2 regions of the Exiguobacterium sp. OS-77 genome follow, and region 1 is predicted to be linked to the other one. Evidence: a T-box and tRNA genes for the amino acid it is inferred to sense, from the RefSeq annotation. Region 1 holds a T-box; the other holds one or more tRNA genes.
What was found. A T-box is a leader RNA that pairs with one kind of tRNA and senses whether it is charged. The one in region 1 lies ahead of ileS (isoleucine--tRNA ligase), so its partner is inferred to be a tRNA-Ile.

Region 1 (8,263 bases):
AAAGATGAAACGTTCTCGTGCTACTTCCCCTTCTTCTTTTTGGACCTCTAACAAACCGTCGACGAGTCGAGCTTTAAATGCTTCTAATGCAATCATGTTCTTCTTCTTAACAATATTCTTTTGTTGGTGTGAACGAGACACCGACATCGTGTCCGCCTAGCTGAACATCCCCTGCTCCTTGTAGCGGTTCAGTTCGCACGGAGGATAAGGCAAGGTGTTTGAATAACAAAGGCTCAAACGTCTCGACGATCGGTTGGAACGTCGCATCGACCGACAAGACGAGATCGATTCGGGCGTCCCGCGATAACGCTTGTGCCTTCCGTTCCGACTGGATATAACGGACTAGCTCCCGCATCCAGCGTTCTTGCTCCAGTGTTTCCGTGATTCGTGTATCGAGCGTCACGGTGAGTCCACCAATCGTCGCAGCAGCAAAGCCCGTCTGGACGATTGGTTCGATGATGACGTCCGCTTGACGCACTTCGACTTCATCGCCTGATGCGGTCTGATAGATCAATCTTCCGGTCTCGAGCAAGTCGGAAGTCTCCTGTGCAGACAATTGTTGTAGCCATTGGTGGATCGCGTTCGCTTGCTGTGCGAATTTCGCTCCGGCTGCGCGGAAGTTCAGTTTAAGACGGAACCGTGTCGTCGCTTGCGTCGTCGGAACGATTTGGACGTCTTTTACATTCAGTTCCTCTTGAATGATTGCCGTATAGTCCGCCCACGAAAAGGTTTCGCTCGATTGGACGCTTAGGCTAGCAAGCGGTTGTTTGACTTTTAAGGCGTGCGTATTACGTACTTGTCGTCCTAACTCGACGACAGAGACAACCTGTGCCATTTCGTATTCCAGATCAGGTCGGAGCATCGATCGATCGGCAACCGGATAATCCGCTACATGCACGCTCATTCCTGTTAATCGCTGATAGACATCATCGGCAAGGTATGGGGTGAACGGAGCGAGTAGTCGTGCCGTCGTCGAAAGTGCGAAGTGAAGCGTCTTGTACGCGGCTTGTTTCTCTTGCGACCAGTCAGCTTGCCAGAAACGTTCCCGCGAACGGCGGATGTACCAGTTACTGATCTCATCGACGAGTTGCGCAAGACTCCGTGCTGCTTGAGTCAATTGATAATCGTCCATCGCATCCGTCACGTCTTGCGTCGTCTGATGGACACGCGAGAGCAACCATTCGTCGAGACGCGTCCGTTTTTGCGGACGTGAGCCATCAAATCCGTCTAGTTCGGCATATGTCAGATAAAACTGGACGGCATGATCCAACGTATCGACTAGTTTTGATTTTGCTTCTTGGACGATCCGCTCAGCAAACCGTTTCGCACTCCACGGACTGCTGTCGACGAGTAGCGCCCAGCGCAGGCTATCAGCACCATATGCTTCGATCAACGCCACCGGATCGAGGGCATTTCCACGACTCTTCGACATCTTCTGCCCGTTCTCATCGAGGACGTGCCCGAGTGCGAGGACACGCTTATAGGCAGGCTGTCCCGTGAAGAGTGTCGAGATCGCTTGCAAACTGTAGAACCAGCCCCGCGTCTGATCGATGCCTTCGATGACGACATCGGCTGGATACCGGTTAAGCGTCTGCGTCCGTGACGGATAATGCTGTTGCGCGAACGGCATCGCTCCGCTATCAAACCAGACATCGATGACTTCTGGTGTCCGGTGCATCACACCCTGACACGTCGGACACGAGACCGATAACGCATCAACGTACGGTTTATGCAACTCGACGGATTCCGTCGATGTCGTCCGGTGCAACAAGTCCGCCTTATTTTTTGGAACGAATGTCGTGTCACACGCTTCACACTCCCAGACGTTCAGTGGTGTACCCCAGTAGCGATTGCGACTGATGTTCCAGTCGACGAGTTGCTCAAGGAACTTTCCGAACCGCCCTTCCTTGACGTGATCGGGATACCACGTCACAGATGCATTGTTCGCAAGGAGTTGTTCCTTGACGGCCGTCGTCTCGATGAACCAGTTGTCTTGTGCGTAATAGAGCAGTGGTGAGTCACATCGCCAACAATGCGGATAGCTGTGCGTATAGCGTTTTTTCGCAAACAAGCGTCCCCGTTCAGCGAGCATCTGGATGATCGCGACATCTGACTCCTTGACGAATCGACCAACGAGTGGTGGAACGGCATCCGTGTAACACCCAGCAGCATCGACGACATTAACGAATGACAGACCGTTTTCCCGGACGACCCGGTAATCCTCTTCCCCGTACGCTGGAGCAAGATGGACAAGTCCGGTTCCGCTCGTCGCTTGGACGAAGGGCGCCCCGACGACCGTATGACCGTTCTCTGGCGTCACGAAATCAAACGGTGGTTCATAACGCAAACCGACGAGTTCCGCACCGAGCTGTTCGGATACGACCTCGACGGATTCCGAGAACAGTTCAGCGACTAACGCTTTAGCGACAATGAATCGCTCTCCTTCAAACTCTACCGTGACGTACGTCAATTCAGGATGAACCGCAACCGCGACGTTTGCCGGTAACGTCCAAGGTGTCGTCGTCCACGCAAGCAGAAATGTCTGCTCCATGTCGACGATCGGAAGTTTGACCGTCGCCGATAAGTCCGTCACGTCCTGATAGCCTTGCGCGACTTCATGGGAACTGAGTGACGTCTGACAGCTCGGACAATACGGTGATACACGATGTCCCTTCGTCAACCAGCCCTTGTCATGGATCGTCCCGAGGATATGCCAGACGCTTTCGATATACTCGTCCTCCATCGTCACGTAAGGGTCATCCATGTCGACCCAGTAGCCGAGTTTTTCCGTGAAGGCACGCCACTGTGTTTCATAGGAGAAGACACTTTCCTTACAGCGGGCGATGAATGCTTCGACACCATAGTCTTCGATCGCTTGTTTGCCGGAGATGCCGAGTTGTTTCTCGACCCCGAGTTCGACCGGTAGTCCATGTGTATCCCAGCCGGCTTTTCGTTCGACCCGGAATCCTTGCATCGTCTTATAGCGGGCGACGGTATCCTTGACGGTTCGTCCGAGTGCATGACCGACGTGGGGTAAGCCGTTCGCGGTCGGCGGTCCTTCGTAGAATACGAATTCCGCTTCCGTGCGTTGTTCAATCGATCGTGCGAAGACTTGGTCTTGTTTCCATCTGTTGCGGACACGCTCCTCGCGTTGTTGTACGGTTTCTGCTTGATTTTGTGACGTCATCTCTTGTTCGCTCCTTTGTCGGTAACTAAGAGAATACAAAAAAGTCCGCCCCCTTTGACAGGGACGGACTTCACCGCGATACCACCCATATTCCGCCGAGAATGCTTATTCTCGACAGCACTTAGTTGCACACTATCATGCGCATTCCATGTAACGGTGGACACCCGGTCACGCTTACTGAATGGTTCAGCGTGACTTCTCAGAGAGGATCTTCATGATTGATCTGGCTACCGGCTCTCAGCAATCCCGGTTTTCTGTAAGGCAGAGGGACAATCATTACTCTTTCTCGTCAACGAAATGATATGCTCTTGTTGTGGAGAATCTTACCATATGACTTAAAGACTGCACAACAGCTTTATACATTTTCTTGCAAAGGAGTTTTTTTGAATGTTACATACTTTCCCAACGCTTAAAACGAACCGTCTCGTCTTACGCGAAGTGTTACCCGAAGATGCTACGAGTGTCCTCGCCTATTTATCAGACGAACAAGTCGTCAAACAGATGGGGCTCGCCCCCTTTCAATCAGAAGCAGACGCGCTTGAAGAGATTGACTGGTACGCTTCGATTCGTCGCGATGGCACGGGTATCCGGTTCGGGATCGCGTTACAAGAAGACGATGTCATCATCGGCAGTTGCGGATTCTTGAATCAGTCGGCACGCCATCAGCGGGCAGAACTTGGTTTTGAGTTGAATCCTGCCTATCAGGGACAAGGCATCGCGAAAGAAGCAGCACTTGCAGTCATCACATATGGGTTTGAGGAGCTCTCTTTAAATCGTATCGAAGCACTTGTCTTACCAGCAAATACTGCTTCACACCAATTGCTTGAACGTCTTGGTTTTCAGCGTGAAGGGTTGCTTCGTCAATATGAGAAAACACGTGGTCAGTTCGATGATTTGTATATGTACTCGATTTTGCGGAGTGAGTGGTCTGTCAAAGATCTCACTTTAGGTTCTTCGACTCTAACTCTTTGATCCGTCGGTAGACTTCTTCTACTTCTGATTGCGCAAACCAAGCATCGGGATGCTTTTCAAACATCAACAAATTGATGTACCATTCGATGTTATCAGGATCTAGTTCGACTGCTTTTTTTGCATGGAATAAAGCGATTATGCAAGCTCCCTCGAGATGGCAAAGTGGATGTAGCATCAATGAAGATGTCAAATCATGTATCTCGCTCGATTCGTGGTGTTGGAGTAAATAATTCATAAAGGCATATATCGTGAGATGAAACGTATCAAACCCTGCACTAAGAATCATGTTGAATTGCTCTTCTTTTGTTAACTCTAAAAATAGTTTCGCTGCTTTCTCGAAATCCATCTCAGCAATATGTTTCCTTAATCGGTACTCTAATTCTGTCACGGTGATTCCCTTCCTCCATAAAAAATCGCTGTTAATTGGCACTTGCACTTTTACACGAGTCGTCTCTCCCAGTAATGTATCTAACATCCATTGCAGAAGATCGACTGCCATTCCTTTTCATCGATAGGATCGTGCCTTTAGGAATTCAATGATCGGCAACAGTGTCAGTCCGATCGCGAACAAGACGATCAATAACAGATTCGCTGATTCATGCAAAAAGTAATCGAGACAGATGAATCCAAAAATCAGGACGATCAGAATTTTGTAGCTAACGAGCCCACTCTCCGTCGTAATCTTTTCTCCAAGTTCATCATTCGGTGTCGGTCGACTGTCTTCTCCTGAACGTGCCCACGTAAAATACGAGAAGAACATGATCAACAAAATCGCCAATTGAACAATCGAGAAGAACGTTACGTTGTTTTCGATGATCATACTAATGATGGTAAGACTCGCCACTATCACGAGCGTTACTAAAAATAAACCCGTTTTTTTCTTAGACATCCCATTCCTCCTGTTCTGAAATGAACAGATGATCGACTTGTGTCTGCAATACTTTGGCGATATTAAACGCTAATTGTAAAGTCGGATCATACTTGTTGTTTTCAATCGCATTGATCGTCTGCCGACTGACCTGACAACGGTCAGCCAGTTCTTGTTGCGATAATTTTGCCGCTAGACGTCGCTCTTTGATGTGGTTTCTCATGTCCATTCCTCCACGACGTGTCAAATTCTTTTTACATCTCTACTGTAATGAAATTCCATCCTCATGTCAAAAACATTTGACATGAGGATTATTAAAAAACACGTTCTGATGATCAGAACGTGTCGTATATGATGGCTCAACCTCGTGGTGGAAATGGATCATGTCCGTAGGAATCTTTTTCGCGAATCTGCCCTTCTTTGTTATGAATGACAAGCTCCGTCTTCTGACTTTTCGCAATGCGACGCCCTTCTGCAATCGCTTCTTTCTGTGTAGCAAATCGTTTAGTTGCTCGAGTCGCACCAGCAGCTTTCACTTGATAGCCACCTTTAGGATGTGGCGTGACATGTTGCTCTCGTTTCATCCAACTCCTCCTCTCATACGTGTAAGCTAGATTCGTTCACGTCACATTGGTGACTATCTTGATGTCCCTGTTCAACAGTATCTTCGATTGGCAACGTAGACATGTCATCAATCGAAAGGTTGCTTTTTTCGTGCTGACCGCGTGTCTTCGTAATTCATTCTCATATACATGTCTTGCCTTGATTCGATGGTCGACTTCACTTTCCATCTCAATCCCTCTTCCCTCAACTTATATTTTTTTCTAACTATTATGTGCCCTGAATTATTCTTGATAAATCCTTTTTTTAGAAAAAACGGTTTTTCTTACGACCTTTTATAAAAAAATCGTTAAAAGGTCCTGTTTAATATGTATTGTAACGACCGATAAATGAATTACAGATAGAAAATATGAGTTGAAAGGACGGTTGCATGTGAAAAACACAACCAAGAACCATTCCATCCGAACACGTCTTTTAGTAATGATCAGTTTGATTTTGATTGCCTTTTTTGTTTTTAGTAGTCTGGCTTTATATTTCAATACGAAACAAACCGCTGTCTCAACACTGAAAGCGACTGCTGAAAAAGATGCCTTACGCATCAGCAAGACATTCGATACGGTGGCTTACACTGAATTCCTACAATCGCCTGTCGCGTCCGAACAATACGAAACGTTACGAACAGAACTCGATACGTTACGAAAGCAAAATGGACTCTTATATACATACACAGCACGGATCGATCAAAACAAGGTCCGCTTGTTGATCGATGGTTTACCAAAAGATAAGGCTGCAAAAATCAATGCCCCGGCAAGTGGTGCAACCGTCACCGATATGCAGGACGTCCTAAAGGGCAAAACACATACGACGGACGTGATTGATGATCCAATTTATGGACAGTACATCAGTGTCTATGTCCCCTTGAAAGATTCGACTGGGAACGTCATCGGCATCCTTGGAACCGATATCGCGGCGAAGGAAGTCGATGCCCTGACGACGGATCTACTGCAACAAAACGCTCCGATTTTCATTGGACTTTTACTTCTTCTGTTAACGGCCACACTCATCTTGCTTTACATCGCCCTCGGTCGTAAATTACGTCCGCTCGAGACGTTACAGAAAGTCGCTGCCTTGATTGCTGAGGGACGACTGGATCAGGCGAAACAGACGTTGACCAATTTGACGATTTCTTCGAAAGACGAAATCTATGCGCTTGCGATCTCGATTCGTGATATGAACGAGATGCTGCGGACGATGATTGTCGACATCAAACAGACGGCTACCCTCGTCTCGACGACGAGTCAATCGATCGACCAAAGTACGTCGGAAGTACTCGACGGTTCTGAGCAAATCGCTCATACGATGTCGGAAATCGCGACCGGAACCGAAAGTCAGACCCAAGTCACGCTTTCATTGAATGATGAGATGAATCGGTTCGCAACATTGATCGAGACGACGAATCAATCTGGTGTCGAAATTCAAGGAACGACGGAGCAGATGGCAACACTGACACGAGTCGGACGGGAGCAAATGTCTACTTCTGTTGAACAAATGCGTCACATTCATCAGCACGTCACACAATCTGCTGAACAGATTGATCTACTGAAACAGCAATCATCAGATATCCAAACGCTCGTCGGTATCATCCGCGGAATTTCCGAACAGACGAATCTACTCGCCCTTAATGCCGCGATTGAAGCGGCACGGGCTGGTGAACAAGGCAAAGGATTCGCTGTCGTTGCGACCGAGGTCAAGAATCTTTCGAGCCATGTCGCTAGCAGTGTCAGTGAGATCGCAACGATTGTAACGTCAATCGAAGCCAGTGCGCAGCAGATGCAACATAGCTTTAAGACGACGGTCGAGGCAACAGCAGCCGGTGAACAGATCGTTCTCGATACAGATACGACGTTCGAACGATTAACGGATCAAGTCACGCACGTCTCAACGGCAACAAAACAGATGACGCAACAGATGGAAGACGTCTTGCAGGCAGAACGATTCATTCGCAATGCCTTGACGGAAATTGCCGCTGTCGCGGAAGAACATACGGCGAGTAACGAGGAAGTTGCCGCTGCGTCTGAACAAATGATTGCGACGATTACGACGCTGCATACGCTCGTCGGTGATTTAAACGCACGAACAGAACACTTAGAACAAGAAGCCCGTCGCTTCGAGATTTAATCTTTCATTTGTTCTTTTCTAGTTCTCACTCTATACTGGTGTGAACTTACATATGAAGGAGTCGAACCAGATGTCCCATTATGATGTCATCATCGTCGGTGCCGGTTCCATGGGGATGGCAGCCGGCTACTATCTCTCACGAACCGATCAAAACATCTTACTACTAGACGCCCATAATCCACCGCATGATCAAGCGAGCCATCATGGCGAGACACGGATCATTCGCCATGCCTACGGGGAAGGTGAAGCTTATGTGCCGCTGGCGTTAGCCGCGCAACGCTTGTGGTATGAGTTAGAACAGATCAGCGGTCGGAGTCTGTTCCTGAACACCGGAGTCTTAAACGCTGGTCACCGCTCGTCCCGTTCGATGCAGACGATCATCAGGAGTGCAGCGCAATATGTTTTACCGCTTGAGATCCTGACGGCTGACGAAATGAGAACGCGCTGGTCCGGCTTAACGATGCCCGACGAGTATATCGGTTGTTTTGAACCGACGT
Region 2 (8,263 bases), 430 kb from region 1:
CGGTCGATGCGAGGTAGGATTGATAGGAGTACAGAACAAAGTGCTGTTGAAGGAGCGAGGATAACCTATAAAACAAAATCGCTCCACCAATCGTTAGGATAAAATAGGGAATATAGATCGTTTCCCATGCATCGACAGGAGAATTGCTAATGATCAGTCGCCAAAGAACAAGTAATGAACCGACCGTGACGATGGCGGAAAAGAAGTACCCTTGTCGTGTGATAAATCGGCGACAAATAAACGAAAGAATTAAAAAACCAAGTAGTGTGATGACAGAACTAAGTAGAACATTCAGTGAAGCGCCGTCATGAATCAAGAACCGATAAAATAGAAGCATCGTTCCTGTCACTGCGATACTGACGTTACCGCCAAATAGGGCGGATAAAGCGAGAGGTAACAATCGTAAATCGATCAGTGCCCCATTTAAATCGATGGCGTGGTGCATAAGGAGAATTCCTGTTACTCCATTCGCGAGTCCGAAATACAGGCGAGTGGACATCATCGAGTCCGGGTGAATCGGTAAGCGATCACGCAACAGATAAAAAGTGAATGTAGAGACAAGAAAGATAATACAGATATTGACGAAAAAGATATTCACTGTCGTAAGCATCATGAAACCCTTTCTATTAGAAAATCTAAATCTAATGCCATTGTATGCTATCTCATCGGATAATGGCATAGAAAATGGAAAAAACAGCCTAATCGGCTGTTTTAACGAATCGGTGCAAATTTTTGAATCTCTTGAACGGCCTCATTCCAGGAAGCGACACGAATGACATTATTCGGTACGGCTTTACGGTTATAAGGTGCATCGAACAAGATTACAGGAATAGAGGTGTCTTCTGCGATTTGTACAGCATTCTCTAATCGATCTTCCATGAATAAATCGAGTGATAAATCACGGACGACTTGTACTTTGTCGTGTGATCCCGTCATGATCAAGGAATCAAGAGGAAGTTCGTGTTGTTTGATCCACTCTTCTGTTACAGGACGAACGAGCTCCGATCGTGCTGTTACGTAATGGAGATCATACTGCTTCCGCAAATTCCATAAGTGATGACGAACATGTTCTTGAGGGATGGATTCACGATAAATGCCTGTCTCGTGACCAGAGTTCACCATGTAGTCCCAAAATTCGATTTGATTCATATCGGTATACGTATGCAATTCATACTCGGACGCCTGATTGAAGTCAATCGACGTTCCGAGATGTTTATTCATGTAAGTGAAGCAAGAGGATGGATGTGTGATCGTTCCATCAATGTCGATTCCAATTTTCATTTACAGTCACCCACGTTCTAAAAATTTTTCTTCACTTAGTATAACATAGTCGAAATCGAGATAGGAAAAAAGACTCCTCGCGAGGGAGGAGTCTTCCACTTATGCGTGATTTGCTTTTTCGGCTTCTTTTTCAGCCTGTTTTTCGAGAACGATTGCATCAATCTCTTTCTTCAATTCTTCGACCATCGTTGCTTCCGGTACTTTACGGATGATTTCTCCGTGACGGAACAATAATCCTTCGTTGCGTGCGCCAGCGATACCGATATCAGCTTCACGTGCTTCACCAGGACCGTTGACCGCACATCCGAGAACCGCGACTTTGATGTTCGCTTGGATGTTTTCGATATAGTCTTCGATTTCTGCAGCGATCGACATCAAATCGATTTCGATCCGACCACATGTTGGGCATGAGATCAATGTCGCCGCATTCGCCGCGAGACCAAATGATTTCAAGACTTCTTTTGCGACTTTTACTTCTTCGACAGGATCCGCTGAAAGAGATACACGAACCGTGTTTCCGATTCCGCGTGACAAGATCGCGCCAAGTCCCGCTGCTGATTTTAATGAACCAGAGCGAAGTGGACCAGATTCCGTGATCCCGACGTGAAGTGGATAGTCGAACGATTCAGAAGCAAGTTGATACGCTTCAAGCGCCAACTGTACGTCTGATGCCTTAAGCGAGACGATGATGTCATGGAAGTCGAGATCTTCGAGGATCTTAATGTGGTGCAACGCACTCTCGACCATACCACGTGCTGTCGGGTAGCCGTATTTTTCAAGAATGTGCTTTTCAAGTGAACCGGCGTTTACCCCGATCCGGATTGGAATGTTTTTCGCTTTGGCTGCTGTCACGACGGCTTCGACCTTTTCGCGGCGACCGATATTACCCGGGTTGATCCGGATTTTATCGACGCCAGCTTCGATTGCCATGAGCGCAAGTTTATAGTTGAAGTGGATGTCTACGACAAGCGGAATGTTGATTCGGCTTTTGATTTCTGCAAGTGCGAGCGCATCACGTTCTTCTGGACAAGCGACACGAACGATTTGGCAACCAGCTTCTTCAAGGCGTAGGATTTCAGCGACTGTCGCTTCGACGTCGTGTGTTTTAGTTGTCGTCATACTTTGGATGATGACTTCATTATTTCCACCAATGACAAGGTCCCCTACACGAACAGGACGAGTCTTAGAGCGATGGACCATTTTCGGCATATCGAAAATCTCCTTTTGTGGCATACCGCCATATTGTTTATGTTTACCTTTTCTATCATATCGAACTATTCCCTAAAAATCGAGAAACAAGAACGAAAATCGAACATTTACAATTGTTTAATGAAAGAAGGACGTCCGTCAATCCGTCGGACGCCTGATTTTGATACTCATTGAGGTTTGCGTGAAGCGCGTGGCTTCGCGGAACGGGCAATCCATAATGGCACTAATGTGTAGACGAGGTGTCCGATTACGAGTATCCCGATTCCGAAGCGAGGATAATCGAGTTGATATAGAAGCATACCGAGTGGGAAAGACCAGAGATTCGTCGCGACCGTGTAAGGAAACGTTTGGCGATACGCCCACGGACGGGGAAGCAACAATCGGACAAATCCCTTCGTTAGATACGCCATAAACAATACGTAAAGTAATACAGCGATTGCGATAAAGATGAAATGAAGGATGAACCAGACGACGATTGGGATGTTTTTTTGTAAAAAGAAGGAATCAATGACCGTCGTCCAAAATGAAATCCAAGCTAATCCACAAAAATAAAGGGAAACATCTGCCAAACGAAGACGCAAAAACGGACGATTTGGAATTAAAGAAGTTTGTAAGTAATTAATCAGTTGACGTAAAAATGACAAGTAAATCACTCTTTCTACTGTTTTAAAACAGATTTTAATTATTTAATTTTTATTAGTAATAAAGGGTTTTTGTGTAATGGTACAGATTAATAAAACCTTAACAAACGGATGTCTCAAAAACTATTTACAAGTTCAACAGACCTTTACATAATGGGGGAGTTGAGAAAATAAACTTTACAAACACATCAATCCACATGAAATAAAGGAGCTGGCAAGATGAACTATGATTTGCAGGAAATGATTTTCACCTTCATCGGTGGACTCGGGATTTTCCTATTCGGTATTAAGTATATGGGAGATGGGCTCCAAAAAACAGCAGGAGACCGATTACGTTATATCCTCGATAAATATACGACGAACCCACTGTTAGGTATCCTAGCAGGTATCGTCGTCACGATTTTGATACAGTCGTCGTCAGGGACGACCGTCATCGTCGTCGGACTCGTTAGTGCAGGTCTGATGAATTTACGACAGGCGATTGGAGTCGTCATGGGGGCTAACATCGGAACAACGATTACGGCCTTCATCATCGGCTTTAACGTCAAGGAAGCTGCGCTTCCAGCAATCGCCATTGGTGCTTTCTTGATCTTCTTCTTTAATAAAGAAAGGGTTCAATACATCGGACAGATTTTCTTTGGCTTCGGTGCATTGTTCTATGGTTTGACATTGATGGGCGACGGAATGGCTCCACTTGAGTCAAGTGTCTGGTTCCGTGAGTTGACGGTATCGATGTCGGATAACCCATTGCTTGGTGTATTCGTCGGAACGATCTTTACCGTTCTTGTTCAGTCGTCGTCAGCAACGATCGGTATCTTACAAGAGCTATACGCTGGTGGCATGATCGATATCAAAGCAGCACTTCCCGTCTTGTTCGGTGATAACATCGGAACGACGATCACAGCAGTACTCGCAGCACTTGGTGCGTCGATTGCAGCTAAACGAACAGCAGCAGCACACGTCATCTTCAACATTATCGGGACGATTTTATTCTTGATTGCTTTACCGATCTTCTCGAATTTCATTACTTGGATCACGGGCGCGCTTGATTTAGGTCCAAAGATGCAAATCGCCTTTGCACATGGAACATTCAACGTCGTCAATACGTTGATTCAGTGTTGGTTCATTGCGCAAATCGCATGGCTTGTACAAAAAATCGTACCGGGTACGGATACGACGATTGATTCAAAACCGCGTCATCTGGATCAAAATATCTTGAACCAATCTTCAGCACTCGCATTAAACCAAGCAAAGCTCGAAGTATTGCGTATGGGTGAATTCTCGAAAGACGCACTTGCAAAAGCACAGCGTTACACACAATCGCATGATAAGAAAGATGTATCGGAATCACAACAGATTGAATATGCGATCAACCATTTAAATACAGAAGTCACGAGTTATCTCGTTAAAGTAGCGGCACATGATTTATCAGAACGTGAATCAAATGAGCACTCGTTACTGATGCATGCCGTCAATGATTTTGAACGGATTGGTGACCACGTTGAAAACATCGTCGAATTGGTTGACTTCCAAATCGTCAACCGGATTCAGTTCACATCATCAGCGAAGCAAGAACTTGATGACATGTACGCTTTGACACAAGAAATCGTCGATTGTGCCGTTCGCGCTGTCGAAGAGGATGATGTCACACGGGCTCGAAAAGTTCTTGAACTCGAAGGTAAACTCGATGCACTCGAACGTTCATTCCGTAAGCATCATGTCCTTCGTGTTAACGCTGGCGAATGTACGGGACAAGCAGGGATGATTTTCGTCGATCTCTTGTCGAACCTCGAACGAATTGGCGATCACGCTGTCAACATCACGGATCTCGTCCTTGAACAGCGGACCGCATTAACGAACTAAGTGAAATACGATTTATCTATGACAGCTGATTTCAAAAAATGAAATCAGCTGTTTATTTTTTTGAAATAGCATATTGACAAGTTTCGCCACATCTCGTAATCTAGTAAGAGTAAGAAACATACATCATGGCGGTGTAGCTCAGCTGGCTAGAGCGTACGGTTCATACCCGTGAGGTCGTGGGTTCGACTCCCTCCGCCGCTACTATTACTTAAGGACCCTTAGCTCAGCTGGTCAGAGCAGACGGCTCATAACCGTCCGGTCGCAGGTTCGAGCCCTGCAGGGTCCATTCAGTAGAACGCTTCTCGTTGAAAAACGAGGAGCGTTTATTTTTGTTCCCCCGGGGAATAGTAAAGATATTGTAATAATATTCATACTATAGTAACTAAGGGAGAGCGAAGAGAGATGGAACGTAACCATACGATGATGCAGTTTTTTGAGTGGCATGTAGAGAATGATGGGAAGCACTGGCAACGCTTGAAAGAGCGGGCGCCTGAATTACGTGCTGCCGGCATCACGTCCGTGTGGATTCCACCGGCGTCAAAAGGTCAATCGGATGAAGATACAGGATATGGCATCTATGACGTCTATGATTTAGGCGAATTTGATCAAAAAGGAACGGTCCGTACGAAATACGGTACGAAAGATGAACTCGTCGAAGCGATCCAGGTTGCTCGTGAGAACGATATCGCTGTTTACGCGGATGTCGTCATGAACCATAAAGCAGCAGCCGATGAACTCGAGACGATCAATGTCGTCGAAGTCCATCCGGAAGATCGTTCGAAAGAAATTTCAGAAGAGTTTGAAATCGAAGCTTGGACGAAGTTTACGTTCCCGGGACGTAACGGAAAATATTCAGATTTCATCTGGACACATGAATTTTTCAATGGAACGGATTTTGATGCTCGTGAAGAAAAGACGGGTGTCTTTAAAATTTCCGGTAAAAATAAAGATTGGAATGATCAAGTCGATGATGAATTCGGAAACTATGACTATTTGATGTTCGCGAACATCGATTATAATCACCCTGAAGTCCGAGAAGAAATGATCCGCTGGGGACATTGGTTCCAAGAAACAATTGATTGCCAAGGTTTCCGACTCGATGCCATCAAACATATCAACTATGAATTCGTTCATGAATTCGCAAAATCAATGATTGAAAAAAGTGAAGGTGACTTCTATATGGTCGGTGAGTTCTGGAAATCAGATCTCGATGATTGTCGTCATTTCCTCGATAGCGTCGACTATACGATCGATTTATTCGATGTTCCGCTTCATTACAAGTTCCATGAAGCTTCGAAGCAGGGGCAAGACTTTGATATGACGACGTTGTTTGCGGATACCCTTGTCGAATCACACCCGACGAATGCCGTCACGTTCGTCGATAATCACGATTCACAACCGGGCGAATCACTGGAGTCGTGGGTGGATGACTGGTTTAAACAACATGCTTACGCGGCGATTTTACTTCGTAAAGATGGTTATCCATGTGTCTTCTACGGTGACTATTATGGTGTGCAAGGACCACATCCGGTAGAAGGAAAAAAAGAAATGATTGATGCCTTACTCTATGCACGGTATCACAAAGCGTATGGTGAACAAGAAGATTATCTCGATGATCCACATTGTGTCGGTTGGGTTCGTCGTGGAGTTGAGGAAATTGAGAACTCCGGCTGTGCGGTCTTATTGTCGAATGCCGATATGTGTGAAAAACGGATGTTTGTCGGTGAAGAACGTGCAGGTCAAGAATGGTTTGACTATACGAACCATCAAGATCACCCTGTTGTGATCGACGATGAAGGATTTGGTGTCTTCCCAGTTCCAGGTGGTGGTGTATCAGTTTTTGCTCCACGAGAAGTCGAGTAAATCCGAGGGTCTTGACTTGCGTCAACACAGGTTCTTTTGCTAGTCTTAAAGGGTATTGAAGTTTTCGAAAATAGTACAAAGGGGGACATGAACATGTCAAAATTTGAATTACCAGAACTCGGCTACGCTTATGATGCGCTTGAGCCACATATCGATGCTCGTACGATGGAGATTCACCACACGAAACACCACAACACGTATGTCACGAACGTGAATGCGGCGCTTGAGGGTACAGAACATGAAGGAAAGTCACTTGAAGAACTTCTTCAAAACTTGGATGCTCTCCCAGCAAACATTCAAACTGCAGTCCGTAACAACGGTGGCGGTCACTGGAACCACTCATTCTTCTGGAAACTGTTGAAGAAGAACGATGGTGCTGCTCCAACAGGGGAACTCGCGGCAGCAATCGACGAAGCATTCGGATCATTCGATGCATTCAAAGATGCATTCGCGAAAGCAGCAACAACTCGTTTTGGTTCAGGTTGGGCTTGGTTAATCGTTGATGGTGGGAAATTGGCAGTCGTTTCGACACCAAACCAAGATACACCAGTCATGGAAGGCAAAACACCAATCCTCGGTCTTGATGTTTGGGAACATGCATACTATCTCAACTACCAAAACCGCCGTCCTGATTACATCAATGCGTTCTTCAACGTCGTTGATTGGGATCACGTAGCGAAGCTTTACGCTGACGCGAAGTAATGTGAAAACGAGCGTATCGTTCAATTGTGAACGATACGCTTTTTTTAATGCGGAAAATGATGGGATAGGTTGTTATGGAAAGTTTCCTTCTATATAATGAAACAAGATGACTTTTGAACGATAGGGGAGTACGCCATGGCTAAACGAATCACCGTACGAGGAAGACGGCGTAATCATCTGCCGCTTCGTCTGAATTTAATGTTCTTCGTCGTTTTTTTATTGTTTGCGATTTTGATTTTCCGTTTAGGAGTCGTGCAAATCGTCAATGGTGAGAAAATTTCGCGGGAAGTTCAAAAAACAGAAATGATCGCATCAAAATATGAAGTGCCACGCGGAAAGATTTATGACCGGGATGGTCGTCTTTTGGTTGATACGATTTCTAAATACTCCATCGTCTACCGTCGCGCACAAACGACGAAAGTCGATGAACGCATTGAAATTGCACAGCGTCTTGCGGCAATCATTGATCTACCGAAAAAAGATTGGAAAGTCACGGAACGGGACATCAAGGATTTTTGGGTGGCGACGAATACAAAAGAATCGGATCGTCGATACCAAGAGGCAGTAAAAAAGAAGTATCCTTCAACAGAAGCACAAAGTAAGCTCTCGATTCCGGAGCAAGATAAAATTCGTTTAGATGCCATCACAAAAGAGGATATCGATTATGATGATCAGACAATGGAAGTCATCGCGATCAAACATAA

Region 2: it encodes a tRNA-Ile, which carries the amino acid that the T-box ahead of ileS (isoleucine--tRNA ligase) is inferred to sense. The anticodon was not compared.

Annotation. Positions count from the first base shown of each region.
Region 1 covers NZ_DF239008.1:1,845,657-1,853,919, forward strand. Annotated here, with positions in the region: gene EXG77_RS09510 (SMI1/KNR4 family protein) at 1-96, opposite strand, end outside; gene ileS (isoleucine--tRNA ligase) at 107-3,187, opposite strand; T-box leader at 3,244-3,489, opposite strand; gene EXG77_RS09520 (GNAT family N-acetyltransferase) at 3,575-4,159, shown strand; gene EXG77_RS09525 (hypothetical protein) at 4,128-4,634, opposite strand; gene EXG77_RS09530 (hypothetical protein) at 4,665-5,048, opposite strand; gene EXG77_RS09535 (helix-turn-helix transcriptional regulator) at 5,041-5,250, opposite strand; gene EXG77_RS09540 (DUF2188 domain-containing protein) at 5,387-5,611, opposite strand; gene EXG77_RS09545 (methyl-accepting chemotaxis protein) at 6,069-7,766, shown strand; gene solA (N-methyl-L-tryptophan oxidase) at 7,837-8,263, shown strand, end outside.
Region 2 covers NZ_DF239008.1:2,272,187-2,280,449, reverse strand. Annotated here, with positions in the region: gene EXG77_RS11790 (diguanylate cyclase) at 1-613, opposite strand, end outside; gene EXG77_RS11785 (hypothetical protein) at 712-1,281, opposite strand; gene ispG (flavodoxin-dependent (E)-4-hydroxy-3-methylbut-2-enyl-diphosphate synthase) at 1,381-2,490, opposite strand; gene EXG77_RS11775 (hypothetical protein) at 2,658-3,143, opposite strand; gene EXG77_RS11770 (Na/Pi cotransporter family protein) at 3,351-4,994, shown strand; tRNA gene EXG77_RS11765 (tRNA-Met) at 5,122-5,195, shown strand; tRNA gene EXG77_RS11760 (tRNA-Ile) at 5,207-5,280, shown strand; gene EXG77_RS11755 (alpha-amylase) at 5,397-6,857, shown strand; gene EXG77_RS11750 (superoxide dismutase) at 6,951-7,559, shown strand; gene EXG77_RS11745 (penicillin-binding protein 2) at 7,695-8,263, shown strand, end outside.